DNA from 3 places in the Pseudoalteromonas sp. Ps84H-4 genome. Region 2 is predicted to be linked to each of the others. Evidence: predicted binding sites of a transcription regulator. Region 2 holds the regulator's gene; each other region holds the start of a gene.
What was found. Region 2 encodes sigma-54, which starts transcription at its own class of promoters, with help from an activator protein. Its sites were predicted from a motif close to GTTGGCACGNNNNTNGNNT; they were not measured.

Region 1 (3,284 bases), on a different contig from region 2:
TGCTGTTACATCTAAGTCTTTTTGCGCGGCAGCAAGGCCGGTTAATGCAATATTGAAGCTCATAAGTCACCTCTAAAGTGTCAATCTGTAGCACTAGGCTAACTAGTTAATCTGTGTAATTAAGCGATTTCTGCAACATCAGTTAGCCTAACCGCGCCTTCTTTAGTATTAATAATAATGCCGCTAGATCCATTGATATTAACGCTTTCAATATTTTTGAAAGTCGCTAAAGGTAGACTGCTATAGTCACCATTTTGGAATCCTTCAGCTTTAACTTCGTATTCGCCTGGAGGCAAAAGCTCTCCATCGTCATTTTTACCATCCCACTCAAAACGAACTGCGCCAGCCGATTGAGCGCCCATGCTGATGGTACGTACAAGTTGACCTGACTCATCAGTAATGCGAAGCGTAAGATCTTCAACAGGCGTTTCTGCAATTGCCGAACCTTTAGCAACGTTACTACCATCAAAATCAATCGTATTTGATTCTAATAGTGCTTGTTTACCAACTAAGGTCGAAGCTTGTAATGCCGAGTTCGATGTCATTGACGCAGTAAGTGCATCAAATTTTGAGTTTAAATTCGAGATCCCTTCAGCCATGGTAAAGTTGGTCATCTGAGCAATCATTTGATCATTATCAGCCGGCTTGCTTGGGTCTTGAAACGACAACTGTTGTGTTAAAAGCGAGAAGAAGTCTTCTTGCGTTAAAGTGTCATCTTTCTCTTCTGGTTTGTTTTGATTGTCCTGCCAACGTAAATTATCTAAATACGTGGATGACGCACTGCTGATGTCGTTACTCATAACTTATCCTCGGTTACCGCTGCCCAAGCAACAGTGTTTTACTTAACATTTGCTTAGCTGCATCAGCAACTTGCACATTTGTTTGGTAAGAGCGAGAGGCAGAAATCATATTAGCCATTTCTTCTACGACATTAACGTTAGGTTTGTAGATATAACCGTTTTCATCCGCACTGGGGTGATTAGGGTTGTACTCTATTTGCAGAGGCTTATCGCTCTCAACAATACCCAACACTTTTACGCCAACAGAAGAGCCCTGAGGATTGCTTTGTGTTGCTGACGCTTTAGTCAACTCCGCAGCAAAAACAGGATGGCGCGCTCGGTATGTTTTGTCTTGACTAGAGCTAATCGTATTCGCATTCGAGATATTACTTGCTGTTGTATTAAGACGCACATTTTGCGCGCTCATACCAGTGCCTGAAATATCAAAAACATTATATAAACTCATGATTAAGCTCCTTGACTACCGAGGGCTTTTTTAAGGCCTTTAATTTTACTACTCATAAATTGCAGGCTTGCCTGATACTCTAATGAGTTCTGTACATACAAGTTTCGTTCCACTTGTATATCAACTGAGTTACCATCACCTGTATCTGCTTGATTTGGCGTACGAAACATTTCTGCGTTACCAACAAACCGACTGCCACCGGCAAGGTGTTTTGCGTCAGTTCGTACCATGTTATTGCCGCCTTGCTGGTTGCTTTTTGCCGCTTTTAGAGCCGCCGCAAAATCGATATCTTTTGCTTTGTAGCCCGGCGTATCAGCATTAGCGATGTTTGTCGCTAATAACTCAGCGCGTTGTGAACGGATCAACATTGCATGCGGGTGCACACCAAATGCTTTATCAAAACTGATAGCCATAACCATCTCCAAAAAATTGACTCTGCTAGTGCAGATGCAAAAGGCAAGCCAAAATTAACTAGATAGATAAAGCACGGTAAGCTTTTGAATAATAAATAATTTAGCAACCTAAGAGCTAGGTTGCTAAGAAGAGATTACTTTTTCTGGTAGATAATACCTGGGTTACAACGAACCATCTCGAAGCTATCACTTAAGCCAGCCATAGATTCAGATGCCCCTAAAAATAAATACCCTTTTGGATTAAGGGCCTGAGCAAATTGAGAAATAATCTTTGCTTTTACCTCTGGAGAGAAGTAGATCAGTACATTGCGGCAAAAAATGATATCAAACTTGCCCATTAAGGCGTAAGAATCTAATAAATTCAAATGCCTAAAGCTCACCATTTTTTTGATTGGATCAATCACCTGCGCCATGCCATTGCCGCTGTCTTTAAAAAACTTTTGCCGTCTTTCAATTGATAAACCACGGGCCAGTGCCAACGAGTCATATTCAGCATTTTTACACATATCAAGCATGGTATTAGATATATCAGTGCCGATAATCTGCGCGCCCATTTTAAGTACGCCAGGGTTTTTCGCCTGAAACTCAGCAACCGACATAGCAATTGAATACGGCTCTTGGCCTGATGAACTTGCCGCTGACCAGATTTTTAGTGGCCTACGCACATCTTTCAACTCAGGAAACAGCTTTGTTTTAAGCAATTCAAATGGGTATTGATCACGAAACCATAAGGTTTCATTCGTCGTCATCGCATCCACAACAGCAGCACGAAGCTGTCTTTCATGTGGACTGAGCGTTTTACTAACTAATTGCGATAAAGACTCAACGTTAAAGCGCACCATTAATGGCGCAAGACGACTTTTCACTAGGTAAAGCTTATTGTCGCCTAACACAATGCCACACTGTTGCTCTAGAAAAGAGCGAAATTGATCGTATTCGCTTTGTTGTAAGTGCTTATTTTCCAAAGTAATACCACCTATAAATAATTAATCACAATGAACCCACTTTTTAACAGCCGTTGCTAATTCGTCAGGGTTAAATTTTGCAATAAAATCATCTGCACCTACTTTTTGGATCATTGCTTGGTTAAATACACCGCTTAAAGAAGTGTGTAAGATCACATGCAAAGGTGATAATTTTGGATCCGCTTTTATCTCTGCCGTAAGGGTATAACCATCCATTTCAGGCATTTCAACATCTGAAATTAATAACCCTACGCGTTCAGTAATATCGTTTTGGCAATCGAGTTTTGCAATCTCACGTAACCGTAATAAAGCCTCTTTACCATTTTTAGCGAGCTCAGTTTGTACACCTAATGGCTCAAGCGCTCGCTTAACTTGGTTTCGCGCAACAGCAGAGTCGTCTGCTATAAAGACAATACGTTCACCTAAGTCTCGCTGGATTTCACCATCACCCACTACTTCTGCACTTACTTCTGTATTTACAGGGCAAATTTCATTCAAGATTTTTTCTACGTCTAGAATTTCAACCAGCTCGTTTTCGATTTCGGTGACCGCAGTTAGGTAAGAATAACGACCCGCACCTGATGGTGGAGGCATTATTTTTTCCCAATTCATATTAACGATACGTTCAACACCGCCAACTAAAAACCCCTGCACAGAGCGG
Region 2 (3,284 bases):
GCTAAATCGAGTGGCAGCGAGTCAATCGATAGAGGATGTAAGCGTCGCGTTTCAGAAAAGCGTTTGATCAGAGTTTGGTCATCACTGTCTAAATAGAACAGTGTTGGGTTTGCGAAACCTGGCAGGTATTCAAGAATATCATTAAACTCTTGCTGCTCTTTCGGTAAGTTACGCACATCTATGCTGACTGCTATTTTGTCATAGTTGTCTGAAACGCTACGAACAAGCGAAGGTAATAAGTTGACTGGGATATTATCAACACAGTAGTAACCCAAGTCTTCAAGTACACGTAAAGCGACCGATTTACCTGAGCCTGAGCGACCGCTGATGATAATTAATTCCATTTATGCCTCTGCTGATATGACCTGAAACAGTTCGTGGTCTGTTTTAGCGCTACGTAACTGTTTACAAAACTCTTTATCTTTTAGTCTATCAGCAATTGTCGATAAGGTCTTTAGGTGAAGTTGGCTGTCTCCATCTGGTACGATGAGTGCAACGAAAATATCCACAGGTCGGTTATCAATTGCGTCAAAATTGATTGGGGATTCACTCACTATGACAAATGCCTGTGGTTGCTCTGCACCACTCATGCGGCCATGTGGAATAGCAATGCCACGACCAATACCTGTACTGCCTAATTTTTCTCTATTGAGTAAGGCATCAAGGACGTCTTGTTGAGATAAATGAGGAAGCTGCTGGTGAGCCAGCTCGCTGATATATTCAAGGATTCTTTTTTTGCTATTAAAAAGGACCGCAGCTTTGCTGCAGTCCTGGTTAGTAAGTGAACTAAGTTTCATAATTTAGTGTCGAGCTAATTTCTCTTTGTGTTTAATGACTTGACGATCTAGTTTGTCGATTAGCGAGTCAATGGCTGCATACATATCTTGGTGTGCAGTTGAGGCAAAGAGCTCGCCTCCATTTACATGTAAAGTTGCTTCTGCTTTTTGGCTTAATTTTTCTACATCTAGAATGACATGTACATTATTAATGTGGTCAAAATGCCTTTCTAGTTTTGCAAACTTGCTGTTTACATAGTCTCTTAATGAATCAGTGATTTCTACATGACGACCAGTTAAATTTAGTTGCATAAGCATTTTCCTTCTATGTAAAACGTCTAAATCAAACTCTTACGCTGATTAGACGGAGGTATCGCTAGAGACTCTCGATATTTTGCAATTGTGCGTCTAGCTACTTTAATTCCTTGCTCAGCCAATATATCTGCAATTTTACTATCACTCAATGGCTTAGCTGAGTTTTCTGCAGCGATAAGCTTTTTGATCAAAGCGCGAATTGCTGTTGATGAACACTCACCACCGTTTTCTGTGCTGACATGGCTTGAGAAGAAATATTTCAACTCAAAAATCCCGCGAGGGGTGTGCATGTATTTTTGTGTTGTAACACGTGAAATTGTCGATTCATGCATTTCGACCATTTCTGCGACATCGTTCAGCACCATTGGTTTCATGGCTTCTGGGCCATGTTCAAAAAATGCTTGTTGTTGCTGTACGATACAATTGGTCACTTTTAAAAGTGTATCGTTACGGCTCTCTAAGCTTTTAATAAACCATTTAGCTTCTTGTAAATGAGAGCGAATAAACTGGCTATCGCTGCTCGATTTTACTGAGCGTGACATAGCTGCATATTGGCTATTCACTCTAATTTTTGGCATACAATCTGGGTTTAGTTCAACGACCCAACGACCTTTAACTTTTTTAACCGATACATCGGGTATAACGTACTCAGACTCTTCGCGAACTATGCTGTCTGCTGGCTTAGGGTTTAAGCTGTGGATCAGCGTCATTACTTCTTTTAGTTCGCTTTCTTTAAGCTTAGTCTTTTTCATCAAAGTGCGATAGTCGCGACTTGCTAATAATTCAATATGCTCAGATAAAACCATTTTAGTTTCAGCTAAATACGGCGTACTCGCATCGAATTGGCGAAGCTGGATACATAAGCACTCTTGTAAGCTACGGGCACCAATCCCTACTGGATCAAACAACTGTATTCTCTTTAAGACCGCTTCGACTTCATCTAGTTCGATTTCTTCTTCATCATTATTTTGATTAAAACTTTCGACTATGTCTTCGCAGCTAACAGTTAAAATACCTGAGTCATCAATTGCCTCTACGATGGCGACAGCGATCGCTTCATCGGTTGGGCTAAATGGCGTGAGTTGTAATTGCCACATAAGGTATTCATGGAGGGTTTCAGTCGATGCACCCTGATAAATTGACTCATCTTCTGGCATTGGACCTGATGATGTTGATGGGGCAGCACTCATGTACTCATCCCATGTCACATCCATGGCTAAATCGTCACTTACGGTGTCTTTGTTAAGGGCATCGCTGCTTTCTTGTTCGTACTCACTCGGCGCTTCTTCGGCCGATGCACTTAGCTGAGTATCATCAGATTCAGCTTTTTGCTCGTTCTTACCAATGTTTTCATCGTTGTAATCTGCTTCTTCCACTTCAAGCAGAGGGTTACTATCAAGTGCTTCTTGAATTTCTTGCTGGAGATCCAATGTACTAAGCTGCAGCAAGCGAATTGCTTGTTGCAGTTGTGGAGTCATTGTAAGTTGCTGGCCCATGCGCAGCTGTAATGATTGCCTCATGTATCCCTAACAATCCTTTTATGTGTTATCGACACCTGTGCAGTCACAGGTAAATATATATCGATTTATTGTCATTGTTATTTAGTTTAGCAGATGCGCTAGATGGTGGCTTATTGGTTATAGCCTGAATTGCTCACCTAGATACACATCGCGTACGGTTTGGTCAGCTAAAACATGCTCAGGTGTTCCTGATGCAATTAGCTCCCCATGAGAAACAATGTAGGCTTTTTCACAAACATCAAGGGTTTCTCTAACATTATGGTCAGTGATTAATACACCAATACCACGATTTTTTAAGTGTTCAATAATTTTCTTTATATCTAACACTGAAATAGGATCAACACCAGCAAAAGGCTCATCTAACAAGATAAATTTAGGGTTTGCGGCTAATGCCCGAGCAATTTCTACGCGACGACGCTCGCCCCCAGATAAGGCCATACCTTGACTATCACGAATATGCTGAATACTAAATTCATCAAGTAAGTTGTTGAGTGTTTCTTCTCGGCCTTGTTTATTTAAATCTTTACGCGTTTCTAAAATAGCCATTAGGTTTTGATAAACCGTTAACTTTCTAAAAATAGATGACTCTTGTGGTAGGTAACCAATCCCTAAACGTGCACGGCTATGCATTGGCAAAAGTGTAATATCATTATCATCAATGCTGATCTTGCCT
Region 3 (3,284 bases), on a different contig from region 2:
GCTGTTGTGAGTTCAGTCGCTAATGCGCACCAAGGACGGGTTGAAGTGACTAATAATGCCCATGGGGGGGCATGTTTTAGCTTGATCCTGCCAATAAGTGCAGAATTTACGTCAGCGGAGGCAAAATGAATACGAACGCAATTTTAGTCGTTGAAGACGACGCAGGCTTACGAGAAGCTTTGATTGATACACTCGAAATGTCAGGAATTGATTGCATCGCAGCAGATAGTGCTGAGCAAGCAATGGTGCTTTTAAAACAAGGCACGTATTCATTAGTGGTCAGCGATGTACAAATGGGCGCGATGAGTGGCCTTGATTTACTTCGCAGTATTAAGCTCAACTACCCTGAACTACCTGTACTTATGATGACAGCTTATGCCACCATTGATGATGCAGTTGAAGCGATGCGTTTAGGTGCGATTGATTACATGGCAAAACCATTTGCCCCAGAAGTATTGCTTAATATGGTCAGTCGTTATTTACCTGAAAAGGAAAAAGAAACAGACGGGCCAATTGTTGCAGATCCATCGAGTATTAAGTTACTCGAACTTGCGAGCAAAGTAGCGCGTTCAGATGCCAGTGTTATGGTTCTTGGCCCAAGTGGTTCAGGTAAAGAAGTGTTAGCCCGCTATATTCATGATAAATCGAATCGTGCAGATGCTCCCTTTGTTGCCATTAACTGTGCCGCTATTCCTGAAAATATGCTTGAAGCAACCTTATTTGGTTACGAAAAAGGCGCGTTTACCGGTGCCATTCAGGCCTGCCCTGGTAAATTTGAACAAGCACAAGGCGGTACCATCTTACTTGATGAGATCACCGAGATGGATTTAGGTCTGCAAGCAAAATTACTGCGTGTACTACAAGAGCGTGAAGTAGAGCGCTTAGGCGGCCGTAAAACGATTGAGCTTGATGTTCGTGTCTTAGCTACGAGTAACCGTGATTTAAAAGAAGCGGTGAGTGAAAATCTATTTAGAGAAGATTTATATTATCGCTTAAATGTGTTCCCGCTGATGTGGAAACCATTAGCAGAACGCCCGGGCGACATTGTTGTATTGGCAGAGCATTTAATTGAGCGCCATTGCCTGAAAAGTAAAGAACCCATTGCTATGTTGACCGAGTCAGCTAAGCAAAAGCTGCTAACACATGCTTGGCCGGGTAATGTGCGAGAGCTTGATAATGTTATTCAGCGTGCGCTGATATTATGTGATGGTAACAGCATTCATGAAGATGATGTCTTCATTGAAGAGTTACTAACGGTAGAGATAAAGTCAGTTGCTACGCCACCGCACAATGCACCGGTGTATCAAGAGCAACCCGTTGAAGTTAATTTAGATACAGTGCCACAGGTGAGTGAGCAAGGTAATTACAAAGACGAGCTTAAAGACAAAGAGCATCGTATTATTTTAGAAACCCTCGCACGCTGTAATGGTAAGCGAAAAGAGGTGGCTGAGACCTTAGGTATTAGCCCTCGCACCTTGCGATATAAGCTAGCGCAGATGCGCGATCTTGGGATTGCACTGCCAGCCTAATCCCCCTGCCAAAACAGTGTCAAACAAGCTCACAGCATGTGGGCTTGTTTGCTGTCAAAACTCTGACAAGCAAAATGAATTGTATAAGCCATTGAAAATGTTGGTTTTATTTTGTGGCACGGTTTGTGCTTTATCAGTTTATAAGTAAACTGTATTGTCAGAGAGTATTATGAAAGTTCAAAACAGCGCATTATTTCAAGAAATGCAATCTATGGCCCTTGAAGCTAGCCGTAGTAACTCAATTACAAATTTACCAACTCAGACACAGCCTACATCAACGGCACAATTTGGTGATCTACTTACCAATGCATTAGATACAGTGAATGGCTTGCAACAAGAAGCCAAGCAAAAAGTGACCGCTCTTGAAATGGGTGATCGTAGTGTATCGCTTGCAGATGTGATGATTGCTTCACAAAAATCATCAGTTGCATTCGAAGCAACGGTACAGGTTCGTAATAAACTTGTTGAAGCATATAAAGAAATCATGAACATGCCTGTGTAACTAGGTAGTGGAGAATTATCGTGGCGCAATCTAATCAATCAACTGATCTAGCCCTAGCCGGCGGCGGTATCGATTCAAACGATACCGATGATCAACAAGAGCAAAAGTCAGGCTACTTAAGTGCCTTAAACGGTGTAGATGTTTTACGCCAGGTAACTTTAGTGATTGCTTTGGCAATTTGTTTGGCTATCGCAATTTTTATTATCATTTGGGCACGTCAGCCAGATATGCGTCCGCTTGGTAAAATGCCAACGGAAGAGCTTATTCAAACGCTAGACTTTTTAGACGCGCAAAAGATTGATTACGAACTCGATGGTAATGTCATCTCTGTTGAAGAAGGTGAGTACCAAAACATTAAGTTATTGATGGCTCGTGAAGGCCTTGAGCAAGCGCCAAGCTCAGGTACTGACATCATCATGCAAGATATGGGATTTGGTGTAAGCCAACGCCTAGAACGTGAACGTTTAAAACATGGTCGTGAGCAACAACTTGCTCGCACTATCGAAGAGCTAAAAAATGTTACTCGCGCCAAAGTACTTTTAGCTATTCCAAAAGAAAACGTATTTGCTCGTCGCGAAAAACAACCTTCAGCTACAGTGGTTTTAACACTTAAACGCGGCCGTACGCTTGATGGTGAAGAAGTTGACTCAGTTGTTGATATTGTTGCCTCAGCGGTACAAGGTTTATCGCCAGAGCGTGTTACTGTTACCGATCAAAATGGTCGCTTACTAAACTCAGGCTCACAAAACTCACTCGCTGCACGTTCTCGTAAAGAGTATGAAATAGAGCGCAAGCGTGAAGAAGAGTACTTAAATAAAATCGACAGTATTCTCATTCCAGTGGTTGGTTTAGGTAACTACACTGCACAAGTTGATTTAAATATGGACTTTAGTGCAGTAGAAGAAACTCAAAAACGCTATAACCCAGACTTACCCGCTGTGCGCAGCGAAACGACTTTCGAAGAAAATAACATCGGCGGTCTTGCTGTAGGTATTCCTGGTGCGCTTACAAATCAGCCACCTGCAAACTCAAATATTCCTGAAATTGCTGGTCAAGGCAGTGCAGGCTCAGCGACTAACCCTAGCCGTTCTCACAAAGAAGCAACACGCAACTACGAGTTAGATACCACGATTTCTCATAAGCGTCAGCAAACAGGTGTTATTCGTCGTATTAGCGTATCAGTCGCTGTTGATTACGTACCAGAAGTTGGTGAAAACGGTGAAACGACTATGGTGCCTCGTTCTGTCGAAGCA

Region 1: flgB (flagellar basal body rod protein FlgB) is a predicted target of sigma-54. The motif match lies at 1,693-1,711, and genes of this name have one in related genera.
Region 3: fliE (flagellar hook-basal body complex protein FliE) is a predicted target of sigma-54. The motif match lies at 1,642-1,660, and genes of this name have one in related genera.

Annotation. Positions count from the first base shown of each region.
Region 1 covers NZ_JAMXSK010000001.1:376,870-380,153, forward strand. The annotation lists gene flgE (flagellar hook protein FlgE) at 1-63, opposite strand, end outside; gene NH454_RS01745 (flagellar hook assembly protein FlgD) at 120-800, opposite strand; gene flgC (flagellar basal body rod protein FlgC) at 814-1,245, opposite strand; gene flgB (flagellar basal body rod protein FlgB) at 1,248-1,658, opposite strand; gene NH454_RS01760 (protein-glutamate O-methyltransferase CheR) at 1,793-2,623, opposite strand; gene NH454_RS01765 (chemotaxis protein) at 2,645-3,284, opposite strand, start outside.
Region 2 covers NZ_JAMXSK010000019.1:88,147-91,430, forward strand. The annotation lists gene rapZ (RNase adapter RapZ) at 1-344, opposite strand, end outside; gene ptsN (PTS IIA-like nitrogen regulatory protein PtsN) at 345-797, opposite strand; gene hpf (ribosome hibernation promoting factor) at 801-1,088, opposite strand; gene NH454_RS16305 (RNA polymerase factor sigma-54) at 1,115-2,611, opposite strand; gene lptB (LPS export ABC transporter ATP-binding protein) at 2,729-3,284, opposite strand, start outside.
Region 3 covers NZ_JAMXSK010000001.1:328,002-331,285, reverse strand. The annotation lists gene NH454_RS01530 (ATP-binding protein) at 1-129, shown strand, start outside; gene NH454_RS01525 (sigma-54 dependent transcriptional regulator) at 126-1,529, shown strand; gene fliE (flagellar hook-basal body complex protein FliE) at 1,699-2,031, shown strand; gene fliF (flagellar basal-body MS-ring/collar protein FliF) at 2,052-3,284, shown strand, end outside.